2 regions of the Ensifer sp. R-19 genome follow, and region 1 is predicted to be linked to the other one. Evidence: predicted binding sites of a transcription regulator. Region 1 holds the regulator's gene; the other holds the start of a gene.
What was found. Region 1 encodes LexA, which represses DNA repair genes until DNA is damaged. Its sites were predicted from a motif close to TGTTCNNNNTGTGTTCNG; they were not measured.
Positions count from the first base shown of each region.

Region 2: a site for LexA is predicted at 3,460-3,477, ahead of ACN9MO_RS11390 (ribonuclease T2). Genes of this name have one in related genera too.

Region 1 is NZ_CP184569.1:1,477,767-1,483,718, reverse strand. It holds gene ACN9MO_RS07305 (hypothetical protein) at 1-276, opposite strand, end outside; gene ACN9MO_RS07300 (hypothetical protein) at 479-1,285, opposite strand; gene ACN9MO_RS07295 (hypothetical protein) at 1,415-1,711, shown strand; gene lexA (transcriptional repressor LexA) at 1,958-2,683, shown strand; gene ACN9MO_RS07285 (hypothetical protein) at 2,774-3,106, opposite strand; tRNA gene ACN9MO_RS07280 (tRNA-Cys) at 3,321-3,394, opposite strand; gene ACN9MO_RS07275 (thermonuclease family protein) at 3,547-4,269, opposite strand; gene ACN9MO_RS07270 (hypothetical protein) at 4,430-4,726, opposite strand; tRNA gene ACN9MO_RS07265 (tRNA-Asn) at 4,883-4,957, shown strand; gene ACN9MO_RS07260 (cryptochrome/photolyase family protein) at 5,054-5,952, shown strand, end outside.
Region 2 is NZ_CP184569.1:2,312,424-2,318,375, forward strand. It holds gene ACN9MO_RS11380 (metalloregulator ArsR/SmtB family transcription factor) at 1-617, opposite strand, end outside; gene ettA (energy-dependent translational throttle protein EttA) at 847-2,496, opposite strand; gene ACN9MO_RS11390 (ribonuclease T2) at 2,664-3,446, opposite strand; gene ACN9MO_RS11395 (alpha/beta fold hydrolase) at 3,632-4,567, shown strand; gene ACN9MO_RS11400 (DMT family transporter) at 4,579-5,532, shown strand; gene ACN9MO_RS11405 (thiamine pyrophosphate-binding protein) at 5,578-5,952, shown strand, end outside.

The DNA.
Region 1 (5,952 bases):
GTTCACGAAGAGGAACTTGCCGCTCTCGTCGCCGGCGACGGTCGCCGCCGCACTCCAGGGATCGCTCTTGTCGAAGCGGAACGTCAGGTCATAGTCCTTGCCGACCTCGAGCGACTTCCAGTCGTCGCTGGCGAAACTCATGTAGAGCGGCGATTCGGAGCCCTTGGGATAGAACCCCAGGCGCAGCCTGATTCCGCCTTCGAACATCGACGTGATGAAACACGAGCCTTCCATCGACGTGTCGGAAGCAACGGTCCAGCGCCGACTTCCTTCCATTTGATGATCTCGGAGTCCTCAGCCACGGCCGGTCCCGTGGCCATCAGACAGCTCACCAATCCGAACAGCAATCTACGCATGCAAATCCCCCGTTTGCCCGCATTTTGATAGGTCGCCGCGTGACTGTCGAGGGTGGGTAACCCGCACCCATGCAAAATCTTAGGAATATTCACCTCCCAGCGGAACGACGCTCACGCCAAGATCACATGGCAAAGGGATCTTTCGACGACTTGGTCTGGCCGCCGCCAGCAAAGGGGTCATTGTTTGGCGCATTCCCGCCAGCGCCCGCAAACGGATCGGCGGCCGCCCCCTGCCCGCCGTTTGGCATCAACGCAATCAGCGCCTCCTGGCATTTGAACATCTCGCTGACGGCCTTCATCGAATCGCGCAGGCTGAGGCTCGCCACCACGCGCCCTTCGAACGCCAGCGCCAGCGTGTTCTTGCGCACGAATTCGGTGAAGAAGTCGGTGTTGGAGAAGTTGACGACCAGAGCCTTCGAGCCTGTGAGGTCCACGCCGAACGCGACAGCCGGCCACTGGCGGCCACGGTCGAGCTGCAAGGCGACGTCATACTCCCTCTGCGGCTCGATCGATTTCCAGTTGGCATTGCCGATCGAAAGAAACGCCAGGTTCGCCGATCCTCTCGGATAAAAGCCGATTCGAAGGATCATTCCGCCGTCGTAGCTCGTGGCCGCATAGCACGAGCCGCCCAAGGACGGATCGGAGCCCACCGTCCAGGCATTGATCTCCTTCCAGATATTCGAACGCCCTTCTTCAGCAGCGGCCGCTCCCGCCGCCACCAACAGACAGAGAACCGCCAACGACAATCTACGCATGCAACCACCCCATTTTTCCCGCAACCTGTCGAGACGTGCGGCATCTTCACAACACGGATTTGTGCACGCCGGCAGCGAGGCCGCGACTTGGCGCAACCCAAGCGATTGCAGCGCGGACGGCGCGCCAGGCTGAGGCGGCTTCGCCGCTGCGTGCCCCTGGCGCAAAACGGCCACAGCCTGCACTCAAAGAGCTGTTGAACACATGACAGTGATCGCCAAGCTTGCTGGACTTCGGAACGAAAGCGCGGTTCACATCGTTAACCGCCCCGTAGTCCCACCCTTGCATCAAAGTGGACGATCACCGTGCTTGCCGCCCTGCTTCTCGCTTCGATAGTCGCGTCGCCTAATATGCCTGACGTCAAGCTCAGCGCCGCCACGGTGGACGAACTTCAGACCGATTTCGAGAGCGCCGTGCCGTGCCATCAGATCGATGGACGCAAGGTGTGGAAGGGTGCGATCGCGTTCTACATCCAGTCGTTCGTCTATGATGGCGACAGGCCGGTCGCGACCGATGCGGCGGATGCCGTACTTCCAGAAGACAACAGCGCCGAGACGGTGAAGGAATTCGAAGACGCCTGCGCCGCCACGCAGCCGGCCTAGCCTCTTTGCACAAAAACGCTCGCGATTCGTTCGAATCGCCGTGCCGTCGCGCAACGCGCTGCCCCACGGCCCTCCGTTTGGGCACGATCATCGCCCAAACCCGCTCTGCTCCCGTAAAAGTGACCAATCGACACGCACAGACGCGCCAATTGTCTGAATTCACGGAATTTTAGGCACTTGCGGAACACATATGGAACAGATAGTGTCTGTTCTTGATTTGTTTCACGCCTCTGGGAGCGACGTGCCATGCTGACCCGCAAGCAACAGGAATTGCTTCTCTTCATTCACGAACGCATGAAGGAGTCAGGCGTCCCACCATCATTCGATGAAATGAAGGATGCGCTCGACCTGGCGTCGAAGTCCGGCATTCACCGTCTGATCACGGCACTCGAAGAACGCGGGTTCATTCGCCGTCTGCCGAACCGAGCCCGCGCGCTCGAGGTCATCAAGCTTCCGGAAGCCTACGCGTCAAGCCAGCAGCAGCCCCGCCGCGGCTTCTCGCCCAGCGTGATCGAGGGCAGCCTCGGCAAGGCGCCAGCGGCCGCTCCTGCCGCACCGCCAAAGCCCACGCCCGTGGCCGACAACACATCGGTTTCCGTCCCGGTCATGGGCCGCATCGCTGCCGGTGTGCCGATCTCGGCGATCCAGAACAACACGCACGACATTACCATACCGCTCGACATGATCGGCAACGGCGAACACTACGCTCTCGAAGTCAAGGGCGACTCGATGATCGAAGCCGGCATCTTCGACGGCGACACGGTGATCATCCGCAATGGCAATACGGCCAATCCCGGCGATATCATCGTGGCGCTCGTGGATGATGAGGAAGCGACGCTGAAGCGCTTCCGGCGCAAGGGCGCATCGATCGCGCTCGAAGCCGCGAACCCTGCCTACGAAACAAGGATTTTTGGGCCCGATCGGGTGAAGATCCAGGGCAAGCTCGTCGGGCTGATCCGCCGCTACCACTGATTCCGAGGGAAACCTGGCATCCGACCGAGCCTCGCCACCGCTTGCGGCTGCGAGGCTCTGTTTATTGAAGGCGACCTGAAGGCACGCCTCTTACTCGTGGATGGTGTACTCGCCGAGCTCGCAGAGGTCCTGCATGTCTTCGGTCGTATCGAGGCCGGAGCCTTCTTCGAACTCGAAGCGCATGTCGTACTTGCAGACCTCCCGGCCGTCGGCGATGGTGATCTCCATGTCTTCCCCTGGGTTCAGCACCTGCCGGCCGAAAACATCGTCTTCCCACTCATTGACGCCCACAGGCGACGTATAGAAGTTCGTCAGCACTGCGTTGGTGTTGTTCTTCAGCTTGAAAACCAGATCCTCTGCCTGCGCCTCAAATGTGGTCGCAGCGAAGAGGGCCAAGGCCGTCAGGACAAGTTTCGTCTTCATATATGCGATTGCCTCCGTTTTGATGATGACGGACGCTACCGATGCGGCTGATGTCAGCGGAGTCATCGTTCCCCCTCTACCGATTTCACCGAAGCGATAAGATCCGATAGTGGCTTAGAAGACGTGGCTTGTGCGGGCGTGTGGAGGCAAACACACACAATCGCTCTGCCCTGAGGCAGAACGTCTATCCGCACTAAAATGAGGTGAGAGTTATTGGAGGCCTCGCCCGGAATTGAACCGGGGTACAAGGATTTGCAGTCCTCTGCGTCACCACTCCGCCACGAGGCCTCACAGCTCGGATAACCGAGCGTTGGCGCGGATTTAGAATGATTGCAGAAAAACCGCAAGAGGCATTTTCCGAAAAACGCGCCGTCGATTTGTAAGACGGATACTTTCCACAGAGCGATCGCGAACCTCCGCCGATCGCATCTGGGGTGGCCTCAACACCAGGGCGTCGCGTGTCCTGTCCACGGCCGCACCAGCCCCTCGGATACGAGCACACGCCCGATAGACTGGTCGCCGCGGGTGACCAGCCGCAGCTTTTCACCGGCCTTGGCATCCTGACGGCCGCTCGCCGTTTCCAGCCTGAAGTCACCCGCATTCAACAATTCGCGCAGGCGCTGCTTGGCATAGAAGCCGCGCGAACGTTCCTTGTCGCAGCTTGCCTGGCGAATACGCGGCGCCTCGACGTCTGCGACGCGGATCGTTTCGCCGTGGTACAGGAAGGTGGCGCCGTCGATCACGCAGTTGTCGTTGCGAATCCCGCAGAAATAAAACTGATCCGTGCGAACGGATGCCGTCTTCACTTCCTCACTGGGCCGCACCACGGGTGTCGGCGCCTTGGCGCCGACGTCAACGGACGGCACCGGAGCGGCAAGGGCAACTCTTGTCACCGGATTCGGCTTCCGCTTCTCCGCCTGTTGCGCGGGACGCTCGTCCGCTTTCTGCGCGACACGAACGGGCTTCGGCCTCGACTCGTGTCGGGACGTGGACGCGACCACGTCCGATACCACCGGCCAATGTTTCAGTTCGGCGCGATGATCGTAAGCGACCACGCCGCCGACAGTGAGTGCGGCGGCCAGATACCACGGCGCCATACCGCCTTGTTTGCCCCTGCTCCGACCGGAATTCCGGCTTCGACGTTTCGTAGTGGCTTTGGCCATGCGTTCCCATCCTGATTCGCGACCGCATTATGCGTTTGATGGGTTGCCGAAAAGTTTTCGGCGGCCTCCCTCAACAAAGGGTTCAGCCGCTTCGCTGGGAATCAATTGGCAGAGAATCGAAGCCGAGGCATCCGGGACGGTTGACCGCAATAGCTCCGGTTCACGAGCCGTTCGAAGAATCGGCTCGTCCGCGCCAGCGCGCCCACCAAACAGCCAGGCGACGCCGGCGACGGCGGACGGATGGGATATCGTGCGAAAGCACGATGAGGCCCAGCGGTATCATCCAGAAGCCGAGCACCGGCAGAAAGCCAAGAAAACCAAAGAACACCAGAAGCGAGCCCAACAGGATACGCAGCAGTGGCGATTCCGGCAGCGTGATGCGCCACTTCCCGAGCACGATCTGACGCGTCTGCGGATCAATCCCGAAATGCGGCTGCTTCCTGTTTTTATTCATCATTCCCTATCCGGCATCTTTTCCCACAATTGGGGACTTCTCCACAGCCTCGCAACCGAACTTGTCATTTTTTTTGAAAAAACCGCTTGGCAAATCGGAAAAGCATGCGTATTAGCAGCCTCACTTCTGAAGCGCACAGCGAAACAGCGGCGCGGATGATCCCTGGTAGCTCAGCGGTAGAGCATTCGACTGTTAATCGACAGGTCGCCGGTTCGAATCCGGCCCGGGGAGCCAGTTTCAAAAAGAGCCATTTGCAGAAAATGCGAATGGCTCTTTTTCATTTTGCACCTAAGTTCCCTCGGTGATCAATCCCAGTCCTAGACGGCACCTATGACAAACGCGGCGCCCATCATCGTCTGGTTCCGCAAGGACCTGCGCCTTGGCGACAACAGGGCCCTTGCGGCTGCGGCCAATGAGGCTGCCGTCATTCCGCTCTATATCCGGGAGCCGAACGAAAGCGGCAACGGTCCGCTGGGCACGGCGCAGCAATGGTGGTTGCACCATTCGCTGGAAGTGTTGGAGGCTCGACTGGGCCGGCTCGGCTCGCGACTCATTCTCCGCTCCGGCGACCCACTGGACGTCCTCAGCGAAGTGTCGCGCCTATCGGGAGCGAAGCGTGTCCATTGGAATCGCCGCTACGACCCGTGTGGCATTGCCACCGATACGGCCCTGAAGAAAGCACTCGCAGCTCAGGGCATCGCGGCCGAGAGCTTTGCCGGGCAATTGCTGCACGAGCCCATGCGCTTGTTGACGACGACCGGTGGGCCCTATCGCGTGTTCACGCCTTTCTGGCGCGCGCTCGAAGCGAAGGTTGAGCCGGCTCCACCGATCGACGAGCCGCAAAAGATCGCGACGCCGGAAAGCTGGCCCCCTTCAGAACAGCTTGACGCGTGGTCGCTTCTGCCAACGAAACCGAACTGGGCAGCGACGTTCAGCGAAATATGGGCGCCGGGGGAAAAAGGCGCGACCACTCGCCTCGACGAATTTATCGACGAAAAGCTTGCAGACTACAAAGTGCGCCGGGACCGTCCAGAGGCTGACGGCACATCCCTGCTCTCTCCTCACCTCGCCTTCGGAGAAATCTCGCCGGCGCAGGTCTGGCACGCGACGCAGGGAATCGAGACCGATGGCGGTGAAGGTGTTGCCACCTTTCGCAAGGAGATCGCCTGGCGCGAATTCTCCTACCATCTGTTGTTTCACTATCCCGAACTCCCGCGTCGCAATCTCGA
Region 2 (5,952 bases), 830 kb from region 1:
GCCTTGGTAATGCCGGCGCGTTCGAGATTGGAGCGCGCCACGGCCAGCATGTCGCGGCTGGCATCAACGCCGACGCCGCGACGATAGAGCCCTTCGAAGAGCTGCAGGATGCGCCCGGTGCCGGTTCCGAGATCGAGCAGGCTCTCGACCGGTTCGTCGCCGACCATCTCGCGCAGCTTCGCCTCGACATCGCGCTCGCTGACATGCAGGCGGCGAAGCTCGTCCCAGCCGGCGGCGTTGCGGCTGAAATAGGCCTGCGCCTTCTCGGCCCTCGCCTTCTTCAGGGTGGTCAGCCGCGCCGCATCGCGCGAAAGCACCGCGTCGTCAGCGGACGCCGACGCCAGCATGGCCCGCACGAGCCCAACACGGGCACCCTCCTGCCTGAGACGGAAATAGGCCCAGGCGCCTTCCTGATAACGGTCGATGAGCTCGACTTCGGCAAGCAGCTTCAGGTGCCGCGAAATACGCGGCTGCGATTGCCCGAGAATTTCGGTAAGATCGGTAACGGTGAGGTCGCCGGCGGCAAGCAAGGCGACGAGACGCATGCGGGTCGGCTCTCCTGCCGCCTTCAGCACGTCCACCAGCGCATCCAGACCCAGTTCTTTCTGAACAGCCATCGCGATCCCCATCAACACATAAAGATATGTTTATGTGATTTGCGAGGTCGGTGCAAGCGGATTTGCGCGGAGAGGCCAAACAATGACGCTTGCGGAACAGGGCATGCAAAGGAAAACGGGCGGAGCCTGCGCTTCGCCCGTTCCCGTACAATAGACTTTCAGTTCCAGCGTTCGCGGCGCTGCCGCGATGCACTGGGCGCCGCAAGGAAATGCGGCGCCTTGGCTCTGATCAGCGCGTCAGGCGCTTGTAGGTGACGCGCTTCGGGTTGACCGAGTCCGGGCCGAGGCGGCGGATCTTGTCCTTCTCGTAGTCTTCGAAGTTGCCTTCGAACCATTCGACCTGGCTGTCGCCTTCAAAGGCGAGGATGTGCGTTGCCAGGCGGTCGAGGAACATGCGGTCGTGGCTGATGATAACGGCGCAGCCGGCGAAGTTTTCGAGCGCGACTTCGAGTGCTGCGAGCGTCTCGGTATCGAGGTCGTTGGTCGGTTCGTCGAGCAGCAGCACGTTGCCGCCGGCCTTCAGCATCTTGGCGAGGTGAACGCGGTTGCGCTGACCACCCGAGAGGTTGCCGACCTTCTGCTGCTGGTCGCCGCCCTTGAAGTTGAAGGTCGAGCAATAGGCGCGCGAGTTCATCTCGTACTTGCCGAGCTTGATGACTTCGGCACCGCCGGAGATTTCTTCCCACACGGTCTTGTTGCCGTCGAGCGCATCGCGGCTCTGGTCGACATAACCGAGATGCACGGTGTCGCCGATGCGGATCGAGCCGCTGTCGACCTGCTCCTGGCCGGTGATCATGCGGAAGAGCGTCGTCTTGCCGGCGCCGTTCGCGCCGATGATGCCGACGATGCCGCCCGGCGGCAGCTTGAGCGACAGGCCGTCGATCAGCAGGCGATCGCCGTAGCCCTTGGTGACGCCCTCCATCTCGATGACCACCTGGCCGAGACGTTCGCCGACCGGGATGATGATCTGCGCGTCGCCCGGACGCTGGTTTTCCGCCGCGTTGACCAGTTCGTCATAGGAGCGGATACGCGCCTTGGACTTGGCCTGGCGGGCCTTGGGGCTCGATGCGATCCACTCCTGTTCGCGGGCGATCGCCTTCTGGCGGGAGGCCTCTTCACGGCCTTCCTGCTGCATGCGCTTGGCCTTGGCGACGAGGTAGGCCGAGTAGTTGCCTTCGTAGGGAATGCTGCGGCCACGGTCGAGCTCGAGGATCCAGCCGGTGACGTTGTCGAGGAAGTAGCGGTCGTGGGTGATCATCAGCACGGCGCCGGGATATTCGCGCAGGTGCTTTTCGAGCCAGGCGATGGTCTCGGCGTCGAGATGGTTGGTCGGTTCGTCGAGCAGCAAGAGGTCCGGCTGCGAGAGCAGCAGCTTGCAGAGAGCCACACGGCGCTTTTCACCGCCGGAAAGGCTGGTGACGTCGGCATCACCCGGCGGGCAGCGCAGCGCTTCCATGGCCATCTCGACCTGGCTTTCGAGATCCCAGAGGTTCTGGCTGTCGATGATGTCCTGGAGCTTGGCGCCCTCTTCCGCCGTCTCGTCGGAATAGTTCATCATCAGTTCGTTGTAGCGCTCGACGATCGCGGTCTTCTTGGCAACGCCTTCCATTGCGTTCTCAAGCACCGTCTTCGTCGGATCAAGCTGCGGCTCCTGCGGCAGATAGCCGACGGTGGCACCCTCGGCTACCCAGGCTTCGCCGGTGAATTCCTTGTCGAGGCCGGCCATGATGCGCAGAACCGTCGACTTACCGGCGCCGTTCGGGCCGAGGATACCGATCTTGGCGTCCGGGTAGAACGACAGATGAACGTTCTCGAGAACCTTCTTCGCGCCGTAGGACTTATTAAGTCCGGCCATATGATAGATAAACTGACGTGCCATAAGGGAATGCTCCGCAGGGAAAGGAAATTTGCCCGCTATGTAGGCGAATTATAGGAAGGGGGCAATGAGCAAAGGCATTCGCCTCGGCTTGTCCCCCCACCTATCCCATGCGGCAACCCTGCGCCTCCAGCACATTCGCTGCCGAAGAACAGTGCCTGCGAAGCGGCTCAGCTTCGCCCGGCCGTATCGGCAATACCCTTGGCGCATTTGAACTCGGTCGGCCCGGCCGCCTGGATCAGCGGCGCGAGGCTGGACGCCTTCATGACGTCGCCGGTCAGCCCGATCGTCAGCCCGGTGATGATGCTGCGCCCCTGAACCGTCTGGCATCGCATGCGCACCCGGTCGCCGGCGCCAGTGCCAAAACTCTGGTCGAAGGCTTGCTTGATCGTCGCCTCGTCGAGTTCGGAGCCGATGCGCTGACGGAACAGCGCGCCGACCGCCGAGCGGTTGAGCTCCTCCAGCATGCGCAGCTGCGCCGAGAAATAGTCGTCGACCGAGTCGCTCTGGCAGGTGCCGCTGCGCAGCCACTGGTGCCGGTCGAGGCCGGATTGCACGCCGGGCATGGCGATCAGCAGCCGCGCCGCCGTGTCGTCTGCCATGGCGAGTTTCGGCAGTTCAAGCCAGCTGCCCTTGCGATCCTTCGCGCGCACCTCGGCCGTTACCCCGCAATAGCTTTTGCGCAGGGGCCAGAGGCCATGCAGCGAGAGATTGGTGGCGTCGAAACGCTCTGCGGTCTGGCTTTCGCATTCCTTGCGTTGCGGCCGCGTTTCGCAGAAGCCCGGCTGCCAGCTCACCGCCAGCACATATTCCGTGCGGCTGGTCGCGCCTTCGGAACCCCCTTGATCCGACATTTCCTCGCCGGCAGCAAAGGCGGCCGGCGCAAGGAACAGCGCCAACGCCGCCAGCAGTCCTGCCATCGGACCCGATATCGCCTTACAGAAACTAACCATGATATCCTCCTGCGGAAACAAAACAGGAACGAATATCGCTCAAAACGGGAAAATTGCGACTCTTAATTAAGATGAGCGCACATTCGCGTGTGACCTCATGCGCAACGAGCAACAAGCGGCGATTGCCTTTGCCTTGCAAATCGATTTGATATCGAATTGGTCTGTCGTTGTTGCCGGGGGAAATCGTGTTCGGGCAGGTGAAGACACATCAGAGCCCGACCGGAGCCACCTTGAGCTGGCGCCATTTCCCCGCGACCGCTCATGCGCGCGGCATCCTCCTCATCAGCCACGGCCTTGCCGAACATTCCGGCCGCTACGCCCGCTTTGCCGAAGCGATGGCCGCGCATGGCTTCCAGGTCTATGCCCACGACCATCGCGGCCATGGCGAGACGCGCGCGCCCGACGCCCCGCTCGGCATGTTTTCGAGCCGCGACGGCCTCGACAAGATCTTCGCCGATATCCGGGCTGTGCGCGAAATCGCGACCGCCGCCCATCCGGGTCTTCCCGTCATCCTCTTCGGCCATTCCATGGGCGGGCTGATTGCGCTGAACGCAGCCGAGGCTGATCCCGGCCTCTATGATGCGCTCGCCGTCTGGAACTCCAATTTCCGTCCCGGCCTCGCCGGCCGCGGCGGCCAGATGATCCTGAAAATCGAGAAGGCGCTGAAGGGTTCGGATGTGCCGAGCCCGCTCCTGACCAAGCTTACCTTCGGCATGTGGGGCGGCGCGATCAAGGATCGCAAGACCGATCTCGACTGGCTCTCGCGCGACGATGCCGAGGTCGCGAAATACGCGGCCGACCCGCTCTGCGGTTTCGATGCGACCGTCTCGCTCTGGCTCGACCTTTTCCGGCTATCCTTCGGCGGCGCCCGGCCCGACCGGCTGACGCGGCTCCGCAAGGACCTGCCCATTCATCTCGTCGGCGGCAGCGCCGACCCGTCAACCGAGATGGGCAATGCCATTCGCTGGCTCGGCGCCAAGATGAAAGCGGCCGGTCTGACCAACGTCACCGTCACCGTTTATGACGGCATGCGCCACGAGACCCTCAACGAACTCGGCCGGGAACAGGCGACGGCGGACTTCGCCGCCTGGTGCTTGGGCGCCATCGCAGGCAGGCGCTGACCGGAAATATCATGGCCGACATGTCTCTTCAAAAGATCGCCACGGACCACAACCGCATCTCCTTCGGGCTGACGCTGATGGTGATCTCGGTGCTCCTGTCGCCGCTGATCGACATCTTCGCCAAGCTGGCGATCGCGACCGTCCCCTCGGCCGAAATCACCGCCGTCCGGTTCCTGCTTCAGGTCGTCTTCATCCTGCCGATCGTGCTCTTCCGCGGCAGCCTCTTTGATCTCACCTGGCGCAAGACCGGGCTCCATGCGTTGCGCGGCGGCCTCCTGGTCGTGACGATGCTCTCCTTCATCACCACGCTGAAGGTGATGGAGGTTGCCGACGCAATTGCGATCTTCTTCGTCGAGCCGATCATCCTGACGATCCTCGGCAGCATCTTCCTGAAAGAGACCATCGGCTGGCGGCGTTACACCGCCTGCGGCGTCGGCTTCTTCGGCGCGCTGCTCGTCATCCAGCCGAGCATGCAGGAGGTCGGTTGGATCGCGCTTCTGCCTGTTGTCGCCGCCTTCGGCCTTGCCGTGTTCCTGCTCGTCACCCGCATGGTCGCGCAGAACGAGGACCCCTGGTCGATGCAATTTCATGCCGGCATCTGGGGCGGGCTCTTCTGCCTCGTGCTTCTCTATTTCGGCGAAGGCACCGGTTCCGGCATCTTCGATCCGGTCTGGCCGCAGGGCTACACCTGGTACTATCTGCTCGGCGTCGGCGTCACCGCCACCATCTCCGGCGTGCTCGGCGTCTACGCCTATCGTGCGGCCCCGGCGTCGGTGCTGGCACCGCTGCAATATCTGGAAATCGTCTCGGCGACGATCTTCGGCTGGCTCGTCTTCGGCGATCTGCCTGATGCACTGAAGTGGCTCGGCATCGCCATCATCATCGGCTCCGGCCTCTACATCATCTGGCGCGAGCGCCGCATACACAAGGACACGAGCGTCGCTCCGGTGTCGCCAGCCATCTGACAACAACAATCAGACTACAAAAGAAAGACCATCGGGAGGAAGATCATGAAAACTGGAGGCCAGCTCGTCGTCGACGCACTCGTCGCCAATGGCGTGAAACGCATCGCTTGCGTGCCGGGGGAGAGCTACCTGGCTGTGCTGGACGCGCTTTACGACACCGACATCGACGTGCTCGTCTGCCGCCAGGAAGGCGGCGCCGCAATGATGGCGGATGCCTGGGGCCGGCTGACGGGTGAGCCCGGCATCTGCATGGTGACCCGCGGCCCCGGCGCGACCAACGCGTCGGCGGGTCTCCATGTCGCACGGCAGGACTCGATCCCGATGATCCTCTTCATCGGCCAGGTGCAGAGCGAGGCCCGCGAGCGCGAAGCCTTCCAGGAGATCGAATACCGCCGCGCCTTCACCGAAGTGGCCAAGTGG